Regions from separate parts of the Streptomyces javensis genome, predicted to be linked through region 2. Evidence: riboswitches for the same ligand, from Rfam matches in the RefSeq annotation. Region 2 holds a riboswitch; each other region holds the start of a gene.
What was found. A riboswitch is a leader RNA that binds a small molecule or an ion and turns the genes downstream of it on or off. The one in region 2 is predicted to bind S-adenosylmethionine.

Region 1 (3,255 bases), on a different contig from region 2:
CGGGGTCACAGGGGTCACAGGGGTCACGCCCCGCGTCAGGCCGCGCGCCGCGCCGGGTACTCCGGGATCTCGATCATCGGCGGCCGCTCCTCGGTGTCCACCGCCGTGGTGCGCGGCTCGAAGCCGTTCTCGCCCCGGTCGAACTGGGTCAGCCGCGGCCGCACCAAGTGGCCCCGGGCCAGCCGCAGCTGTGCGGTGCGGTAGATCGCGGCCGCCATTCGGCCGAGCGCCTGCCCGTCCTGGTGGCGGTGTTTGCGCACCCCGATGTCCACCTGGCCGAGCGCGTCGAGCCCCACCGTGTGCAGCGCGTCCACCAGCAGCCCGAGCTCGACGCCGTAGCCGACCGGGAAGGGCAGCCGTTCCAGCAGCGAGCGGCGCGCCGCGTACTCCCCGCCCAGCGGCTGGACGAATCCGGCCAGCTGCGGCCAGTGCAGATTCAGCAGCGGGCGGGCGACCAGCTCGGTGACCCGGCCGCCCTGACCCGCCATTTCGCCGAGCGGGCGGTCGTACATGCCCTTCACCAGCTGAAGCGTGGGGTCGGTCAGCAGCGGACCGACGATCCCCGAGACAAAGCGTGCCTCGAATTCCCGCAGGTCGGCGTCGATGAAGCAGACGATGTCGCCGCTGGTGGCCAGCAGGGACCGCCACAGCACCTCGCCCTTGCCGGGCAGCGCGGGCAGCCGGGGCAGCAGCGAGTCGCGGGGGACGACGGTGGCGCCCGCCGCCGCGGCGACCTCCGCGGTGCGGTCCGTGGAACCGGAGTCCAGCACCACCAGCTCATCCACCAGCGGCATCGCCCCGCCCATCAGTTCACGCCGGATCGTGTCGGCGATCTCGCCGACCGTGGCCTCCTCGTTCAGGGCGGGCAGGACCACGCTCACCGTCGTCGTCGCGGCCCGCTTCGCGGCCAGCAGGCGATCCAGCGGACGGTCGTCGGCAGACCAGGAGCGACGCTTCAGCCAGCGCTCCACCTCATCCAGCACCTGTGTGTCTCCCCTGTTGTGGTCACTGTGACCCATCTCGCGCATCGGACGGCTACCTCAACCATCCGGGCCTTCGGTTACAGTCTTGAACAACGCACATGGCCGTCGTATGTCGGGGTCGACCTCGATGTTTACCGACGTACCGACGACGCTGTGCCGACAAACGCCCCGGTTCCGCCCGGTGCCATACCGCTCATCCAGAGGGGCAGAGGGAACGGCCCGTTGAAGCCCCGGCAACCCTCCAGCTGATCTCGCATTCCGCAGCGAGGCTCCCAGCTCGGGAAGGTGCCAATTCCGTCTCGTGGCGAAATGCGTCGCGAGGAAGATGAGGAGAAAGGGCCTCGCCATCCATGGCTGTGCAGTCAGTAGAAAGCTCAACGACCTCCTCCACCTCCGGTGCCTTCGGCCCCGCGGTCGCATTGTCCTGCCGGGAGTGCGGTGAGCGCTTCGAGCTCGGTCCGATCTTCGCGTGCGAGGCCTGTTTCGGGCCCCTCGAGGTCGCGTACGAGCTCCCGGCCGGCGACCCGGAGGGGCTGCGCCGGCAGATCGAGGCGGGTCCGAACAGCATCTGGCGCTACGCCCCGCTGCTGCCCGTCCCCGCGGACGTGGCGGATCTGCCGAGCCTGAACCCCGGCTTCACCCAGCTGGTCAAGGCCGACCACCTCGCCCGTGAGCTCGGCGTGACCGGTGAGCTGCACATCAAGGACGACTCCGGGAACCCGACCCACTCCTTCAAGGACCGGGTCGTCGCCATCGCCGTCCAGGCCGCCCGCACCTTCGGCTTCACCACCCTCTCCTGCTCCTCCACCGGCAACCTCGCCGGGGCGGTGGGCGCCGCGGCCGCCCGCGCGGGCTTCCGCTCCTGCGTCTTCATCCCGCACGACCTGGAGGCGGGCAAGGTCGTCATGGCCGCGGTCTACGGCGGTGAGCTGGTCGGCATCGAGGGCACCTACGACGACGTCAACCGCTTCTGTAGCGAGCTGATCGGCGACCCGGCGGGCGAGGGCTGGGGCTTCGTCAACGTCAATCTGCGGCCGTACTACGGCGAGGGCTCCAAGACCCTGGCGTACGAGATCTGCGAGCAGCTCGGCTGGCGGCTGCCGGACCAGATCGTCGTCCCGATCGCCTCCGGCTCCCAGCTCACCAAGATCGACAAGGGGCTGAAGGAGCTGATCGCGATCGGTCTGGTCGAGGACCGGCCCTACAAGATCTTCGGCGCCCAGGCCGAGGGCTGCTCCCCGGTCTCCGCCGCCTTCAAGGCCGGCCATGACGTCGTCCGGCCGCAGAAGCCGCGGACCATCGCCAAGTCGCTGGCCATCGGCAACCCCGCGGACGGCCCGTACGTCCTGGACATCGCCCGCCGTACGGGTGGCGCGGTGGAGGACGTGAACGACGAGCAGATCGTCGACGCCATCAAGCTGCTGGCCCGCACCGAGGGGATCTTCGCGGAGACCGCGGGCGGCGTGACCGTCGGCGTGACCAAGAAGCTGATCGAGGACGGTCTGCTCGACCCGTCCCTGACGACCGTCGTGCTCAACACCGGCGACGGCCTCAAGACCCTCGACGCGGTGGCCCCCACCACGGGTCCCTCCGCCATCATCCGCCCCACCCTTGACTCGTTCCGAGAGGCTGGCCTCGCATGAGCGTCAACGTCCGAATCCCGACCATCCTCCGCACCTACACCGGCGGTCAGGCCGAGGTCCCGGCCGAGGGCGCGACCCTCGCCGAGGTCCTGGCGGACCTGGAGAAGAACCACGCGGGCATCTCGGCCCGCGTCCTGGACGACACCGGCAAGCTCCGCCGCTTCGTGAACGTCTACGTCAACGACGACGACGTCCGCTTCGCCGACGGCCTGGCCACGGCGACCCCGGACGGCGCCGGGATCTCGATCATCCCGGCGGTCGCGGGCGGCTGCTGACCCCGCGTCCCCCTCCTCACCTTTGGCATCGCCCCGTCCGGGGACAACCGGACGGGGCGATTCCGTGTGTGGAATCGCGATACAGTTGCCCGGATTCCCCGACGGCTCCGGGGTCGGAGCCACATATGAGAACTCGTCAAGTTGTGCGTAAAGTGTGAGCACGAATTGCCGGGTTGGTTCCTTATGTCCGGCCCGGCTTGCCCGAACTTCACATAATTCCTCACTTTTAACCGTTCGACCGTGCCCAGAATTCTCGTCCGATTGACCTGTTGCAGAGGGCGTTGGGACGGATACATTCAGCGGCGGTCGACGCGTTCCGGCGCACACCCCCCACATCCGGGGGGTGAGGTCTGA
Region 2 (3,255 bases):
GCCGATGCCGTACTCCGCGGAGAGCGCCGCCGCGAAGTGGGAGCTGTTCCAGCCCTCCACCACGAACGACAGCACGCCGACCCGGGGCGCGTCGTCGCCGAACAGCGAGAGCACCCGCACCTCGGGCACCGCGGCCAGCCCCGCCCGCACCTTCTCGATCAGCTGCCGCTCACGGGCGACCAGGCCCTCGAAACCGGCCTCGGTCAGCGCCTTGCACGCCGACGCGATCGCGTAGACCCCGATGACGTTCGGCGAGCCCGCCTCGTGCCGGGCGGCGGTGGTGTGCCACTCGACGTCGACGCCGCCGTCCTCCCTGCGCGTGACCTTACGGCTGGCGCCGCCGCCCGCCAGATACGGCCGGGCCTCCCGCAGCCAGTCCGCCCGCCCGGCCAGCACCCCGGCCCCGAAGGGCGCGTACAGCTTGTGCCCGGAGAAGGCCACCCAGTCCACGTCCGCCTCGGCGATGTCCACGGGGTGGTGCGGGGCCAGCTGCGCGGCGTCCAGGACGATACGGGCGCCGTGGGCGTGCGCGGCCGCGGCCAGCTCCCGCACCGGCCACAGCTCGCCGGTCACATTGGACGCGCCGGTCACGCACACCAGCGCCGGGCCCCCGGCGCGCCCCGCGAGCGCCTTCTCCAGCGTCTCCACCGCCTGCCGCGGGGAGCGCGGGGCGCTGAGGTAGCGGACGGTGACGTCCTCCCGCTGCTCCCACGGCAGCAGCGAGGCGTGGTGCTCGGTCTCGAAGACGAAGACCTCGGTGCCCCGGGGCGCCACGGCGGCCAGGAGGTTGAGCGAATCGGTGGTGGAGCGGGTGAAGACGACCTGGTCGTCCTCGCGGCAGCCCAGGAAGGCCGCGACGTCCTTACGGCTGTTCTCGAACAGGTCGGTGGACAGCTGCGAGAGGTAGCCCGCCCCGCGGTGCACGCTGCCGTAGTACGGCGCGTAGGCGGCGATGTCGTCCCAGACCCGCCGCAGCGCGGGGGCGCTGGCGGCGTAGTCGAGCGCCGCGTAGGTCACCTCGCCGCCCGTGACCAGGGGCACCAGGACGTCGCCGCCCAGCACGGGCAGCGGCTCACAGGCGGCGGCAGCGGAGGTGGTGGCAGTGGCGGTGGCAGTGGCGGTGGCGGCAGGGCGTGCGGACATGGCGAAGTCTCCCGAAGGGGTTGAAGGAATGCGTGACGCGCCGGAAACGGCGGCGGCGGCGAGCCGGCCGTAAGGGCGCGGAAAATCGCTCGACGCACGGCCATACCGCGCGGAGCACATTGAGGAGAGACGGGGCCGCTCGGCCCTAACGCATTCGCTGCATCACGGAAGAACTCCCTCGACCACCAGGACCCCTAGTGCGAGGGGTCCGCGCTTGCCGCCGGCCTCGCTGCCTGGCGGCCTGGTCATCACCCGGGGCACCCCGCCACGGACGGAGGGTTGCCGGACAGCGGGCCGGGGCCGTAGTCGCTGTCGCTCGTGACCTGGGCAGGAGTATGCCATGCCGTAGGCCGGCGCCCATGGTCTGTCCGCATCCCGGACAGACCATGGGCGCCGTAAGGAGTTCGGCGGCGCCCTGAAGGGGCGCGAGGCTGTGTCGATGTGCGGCTCCGCCGCGGCTGTATCGACATGCGGCTCCGCCGCGTGGGCGACCAGCCACGACGGCGCCGCAGACCGTCGACGGCATATCAGTCCACTTTCAGCGGAGCGTTTACGCGTGGGTGGCCCGCACCCATCGCTCCAGAACGTCCCGTGCCGCGCCCGAGTCGATCGACTCGGCGGCCCGCGCCACACCCGCCCCGATCCGGTCCGTCAGGGGCTTGTCCCCCGGGTCCGCCTCGAGGGCCACCAGCGCCGCCGCCGAGTTCAGCAGCACCGCGTCCCGCACCGGGCCCCGCTCGCCCGCCAGCAGCCGACGGGCCACATCGGCGTTGTACGAGGCGTCAGCGCCCCGCAGAGCCTCCACGGGGGCCCGTTCGACGCCCACGTCCCGGGGGTCGAAGGTCTCCTGGCGCACGGCGCCGTCCCGGACCTCCCACACCTGGGAGGTCGTGGTCACGGTCAGCTCGTCCAGCCCGTCGTCGCCCCGGACGACCAGCGCGGAGGAGCCGCGCTCGGCCAGCACCCCGGCGATGATGGGCGCCATACGGGCGTCGGCGACCCCGGTCGCCTGACAGGTGACCTTCGCCGGGTTGGTCAGCGGGCCGAGCAGGTTGAACGGGGTGGCGACACCCAGCTCGCGGCGGGCCGAGGCGACATGGCGCAGCGACGGGTGGAACTTCACCGCGAAGCAGAAGGTGATCCCCGCCTCCTCCGCGACCTCGACCACCCGCTCGGGGGTGATGTCCAGATTGACGCCGAGCTTCTCCAGCACGTCGGAGGCGCCGCTGGCGGAGGACGCGGCGCGGTTGCCGTGCTTGACCACCCGCGCGCCGGTACCGGCGACGACCAGCGCGGACATGGTGGAGATGTTGACGGTCTTGGCGCGGTCGCCGCCGGTGCCCACGATGTCCACGGTCGCCCCGGGCACCTCGATCACCCGGGCGTGCTCGTACATGGCCCGCACCAGACCGGCCACCTCGGAGACCGTCTCGCCCTTGGCGCGCAGCGCGATCGCGAAACCGGCGATCTGGGCGTCGGTGGCCTCGCCCCGCATGATCCGGTCCATGGCCCAGGCGGTGTCGTCGGCATCGAGGTCCCGGCCGGCGATCAGCGACGTCAGTACGTCCGGCCAGGTGCGGGCCGTCGCGGTGCTGTCGCCTCCGGCGGGGGTCACAACGTCCATGGTCCGCTCCTGGATCCGTGGGGGTGGGCAGGGAAGGGGTCCGCGCACTTCAGCGGCCCGCCGCAAGCCTATCGGCCGCACGGCCAGGGCCCCGGCCGGACCGTGTGGTCCGGGCCGGGGCCCTGGTCTGTGGCGTCGCTGTATGTCGCTGTATGCGGAAACCGGTCGCTGCGGGTTACCGGGAGATCAGTGGTGGCCGTGGCCGCTGGTGATCTCGTGGTACTCCTCGCGGGTCGGCTTCGGAATGACGTTGTCCCCGCCGTAGTAGCCCTTGGAGAGCTTCGAACGGAGCTTCTGGGAACGCTTTATCTTCCGCTTGACCCCGTTCTCGTCGACCTCCGGGCCGATCTCGTAGGGCTCGGGCTGCTCGTGCTGGGTGAGCGTGTGCAGCTGCTCCTGCGCGAGCGGCTCGTGGACCTCGATGAACTCACCGTGCGGCAGCCGCTTGATGATGCCGGTCTCACGGCCGTGCAGCACCTTGTCCTTGT
Region 3 (3,255 bases), on a different contig from region 2:
GCGGGTGCTGTGCGCGGCGGCCGGGTTCTCACCGCGGATCGTGCACGCCGCCACCCACTGGTCGGCGGTCTGGTCGCTGGTCGGGAACGGGCTGGGCGTCTCGCTCATCCCGCGGCTGGCCGAGGGTCCGGCGGGCCAGGCGGTGGTACGGGTGCCGGTGGCGGGCGAGAACGTGCCGACGCGGCGGATCCTCACCTGTGTGCGCCGGGGAAGTCGGCGGAATCCGCTGATCGACCTCGGGATGGCGGCGCTGGAAGAGGCGGTGCGCCACCATCAGAGCCCGGACGACCGGCCCCGATCCGCCGCCTGACCGCTCACCGTGCCGCCCCTCAGGACACCTCGACGCCCTCTCGGGACGCCTCGTCCTGGAGGGCCTCCGGAAGCGTGGTGTGGAAGGCCGGATGGGCGTGCAGCCGGCGCACATAGGCGCGCAACTGCCCATGGCGGGAGACCCGGTCGGCCGCGTCGGCGTCCAGGAGGGGCCGGTGCTCGGTGTCCAGTTGGACCAGGGCCACCCACAGGTCCACATCGGCGGCGGTCAGCTCCTCGCCCAGGGCGTACGGCGCGGCCGTCAGCCCGCGGTCGAGCCGGCCGAGGGCGGTCAGCAGCCGCTCCAGCGCCGCGTCCCGGCACTCCGCCACGCCAGCCGTCCCGGCCTGCCGGGCGGCGTGGATGACGTCCGCGTCGAGCAGGTCCCGGAGGGCGTCGATGTCCGTGGCGAGGGCCGCCGGGCGCAGCCGGGGGCGTCCGGCAGCGCTGCCATCGCTCAGATGGCCGGCGAGGTCGCGCAGGATGTCGGGCGTGTGATTGCTGACGACCCGTCCGGTCCAGCCGTCGCACAGCGCGGGAGCGTCCACCGGTCCGCTGTAGCGGTGCCAGGTGGCCTCGTAGGCCCCGCGCAGCGCGGCGTACGCCTCGGGGGTGTCGTCCGGGAGCCCGACGAGGGTGGTGGCCACGGTGTCCCGCAGCCCGAGCAGATCGAGGGTGATGGAGACGCGCAGTGAGAGCGGACAGCTCGCGGAGAGGTAGAGCCGATAGCGATGCGGCACCGGATAGAAGCCACCGGCGAGGTCGACGCCGATGCGGCTGCGGAAGCGGTGCGGAGGTGCGGGCGGGGCGATCCGGGGGCGGGGTGAGCAGGGGTCGGGTTCGAGAAGAGCGGCAGGACCTGAACTGACCGGAAACGTCTCGGACATGGCTTTCCAAGGCAGTGGCGGAAGCCCCGGCCACCGCCGGTCGAGGGCGGCGCCGGTGGCACGACGGAGGGGAAGCCCGCGCGGGGCACCCGCCGGGGCGGGGCCGGGACACACCCGACCCCCCGGCGCGCGGGACCGCGCTCGGTGACCGTGTCGACTCGGGCCGACTCAGAGAGCTGGACTGGAGGCGCTACAGATGCGCAGCAGATCGATGTGCAGCCGTCTGGTCAGGAGGCGGAGCCGGCGGAGCGGGGACAACGGACGGGAACGCCGGCGGGCGCCGTCCCCGTGGCTGTCGGTCCTGGGCATCTCCACCGATCCCATCATCGGGGGCTCGCGAGGCAGCGAGACCGCGCTTGTCCCGTCCACGCCGACGGAACCTGGTCGTCACCCGGGGGCACCCCGTCGCGGGAGAAGGGTTGCCTGTCAACGAGCCGGGGCCGATGACCCGCCTGAGCGGGGGTTCCGCACGGCGGGCGCTGACAATCGTGACCGTCCCTGACAGTGTCGTCGCGCTCCGCGAGGGCGTCAACCCATGCCGAAGCGGCCAACACCGGCCGACGGTACGGCGGATGTACGGCGCCTTGGCGCAACGGGCTCGGAGGTGGCTCAACCGGCTCGGCGGAACGGCCGGTCCGCGCCGCCGGTGTCCCGCTCGATGAGGACCATGGCCGCGTCGTCCGCCAGCCGCCCCTCGGTGTGCCGGACCAGGGCGTGGCGCAGCCCGTCCAGGTACTCGGACGGGGTGGCGCGGTCCAGCGTCTCCATGGTCCGGTGCAGCGGAAAGAACTCGTTGTCGTTGTTGCGGGCCTCGACCACCCCGTCGGTGTGCAGCAACAGCCGGTCACCGGTCAGGAACGGAAAGGTCTCGACGCCGATCGCGGAAGGGCCGAGGAACTCCTCGAGGCCGAGCGGCGGCAGCGGGCGCGCCGGGTCCAGGGAGCGCACCTCGCCCTCGCGCATCACCAGGGGCGGCGGATGGCCGCGGTTGATCAGCTGGACCAGCGAATCGTCCGTCACCTGGGCGAGGAGCACGGTGACGAACTGCTCCTCGAGCTCCTGCGGATCCTGTAGCTGGGAGCGGTCCAGCAGCTCGTACTCGCGCGCCAGCGCGGCCGCACAGCGGTGCATCACCTCGGCGAGGTCCTGTTCGTAGTGCACCGCCTCCCGGAAGGCGCCCACCACGGCCGCGGCGGACCGCACCGCGGCCAGCCCCTTTCCCCGCACATCGCCGACGATCAGCCGCACTCCGTAGCGGGTGCACATCGCCTCGTAGAGGTCCCCGCCGATCTGCGCACCGCGCTCGGCCGCCAGATAGACGCTGGCGGTGTTCACCACGCCCATCCGGGCGGGCAGCGGCCGCAGCACCACGTTCTGGGACACCTCCGCGATCCGGCGGATATGGGCCAACTCGCGGTCCCGGCGCACCCGCACCGCGCTGGTCGCCACGCTCGCCACCGCCACCACCAGCAGGGCCAGCAGATTGGTGTACACCTGCGGGGTGCCCCAGGCGTCGTTGTGGATGGCGGTGATCGCGCTGACCGCGCCCGCCAGCACCGCCACCCCGCCGGTGCCGACCGGCCCCATGGTCACCGCCGCCAGCGCCGGCGCCGGGGAGAGCAGGGGGCCGGTGTAGAGGGTGTGCGCGGGGGAGAGCTCGATGCCGAGTACCGCCGCCAGGACCAGGAACGGCAGACACCGTGTGATCGCGAACAGCGTCTGGTTGCGACCGCTCACCCCCGGGGCGGCGCGCATGAATCGCATAATTGGGTACTTTATCCGATGAAGACCCCCGAACGGGGGCGCTCTCCACAACGCGCGACGGAGGCCCCGGGCGTAGCCTGACGCTATGCCCGAGCTTCCGGACGTCGAGGGATTCCGGCGGACGCTCGCCTCCTGCGCCGAGGGCCGCCGCGTCGAGCGGGCGGAGGTGGCCGATCCGGGGGTGCTGCACGGGGTGACCGCGCAGCGGCTGAAGCGCGACCTCAAGGGCCGCCGCTTCGCGGCACCGCGCCGCCACGGCAAGTGGCTGATCGCCCCCACCGACGGGCCCACGGTC

Region 1: linked by a shared signal. The riboswitch ahead of thrC (threonine synthase) and the one ahead of ABD329_RS27805 (aminotransferase class V-fold PLP-dependent enzyme) in region 2 are both predicted to bind S-adenosylmethionine.
Region 3: linked by a shared signal. The riboswitch ahead of ABD329_RS40155 (glutathione S-transferase C-terminal domain-containing protein) and the one ahead of ABD329_RS27805 (aminotransferase class V-fold PLP-dependent enzyme) in region 2 are both predicted to bind S-adenosylmethionine.

The regions. Positions count from the first base shown of each region.
Region 1 is NZ_BAAAIF010000034.1:97,307-100,561, forward strand. Features, by position in the region: gene ABD329_RS27165 (glucosyl-3-phosphoglycerate synthase) at 36-983, opposite strand; SAM riboswitch class I at 1,174-1,315, shown strand; gene thrC (threonine synthase) at 1,334-2,626, shown strand; gene ABD329_RS27175 (MoaD/ThiS family protein) at 2,623-2,901, shown strand.
Region 2 is NZ_BAAAIF010000036.1:24,845-28,099, reverse strand. Features, by position in the region: gene ABD329_RS27805 (aminotransferase class V-fold PLP-dependent enzyme) at 1-1,143, opposite strand, end outside; SAM riboswitch class IV at 1,349-1,467, opposite strand; gene trpD (anthranilate phosphoribosyltransferase) at 1,694-2,767, opposite strand; gene qcrB (cytochrome bc1 complex cytochrome b subunit) at 2,954-3,255, opposite strand, start outside.
Region 3 is NZ_BAAAIF010000075.1:9,382-12,636, forward strand. Features, by position in the region: gene ABD329_RS40150 (LysR family transcriptional regulator) at 1-310, shown strand, start outside; gene ABD329_RS40155 (glutathione S-transferase C-terminal domain-containing protein) at 330-1,196, opposite strand; SAM riboswitch class IV at 1,544-1,690, opposite strand; gene ABD329_RS40160 (PP2C family protein-serine/threonine phosphatase) at 1,806-2,960, opposite strand; gene ABD329_RS40165 (Fpg/Nei family DNA glycosylase) at 3,046-3,255, shown strand, end outside.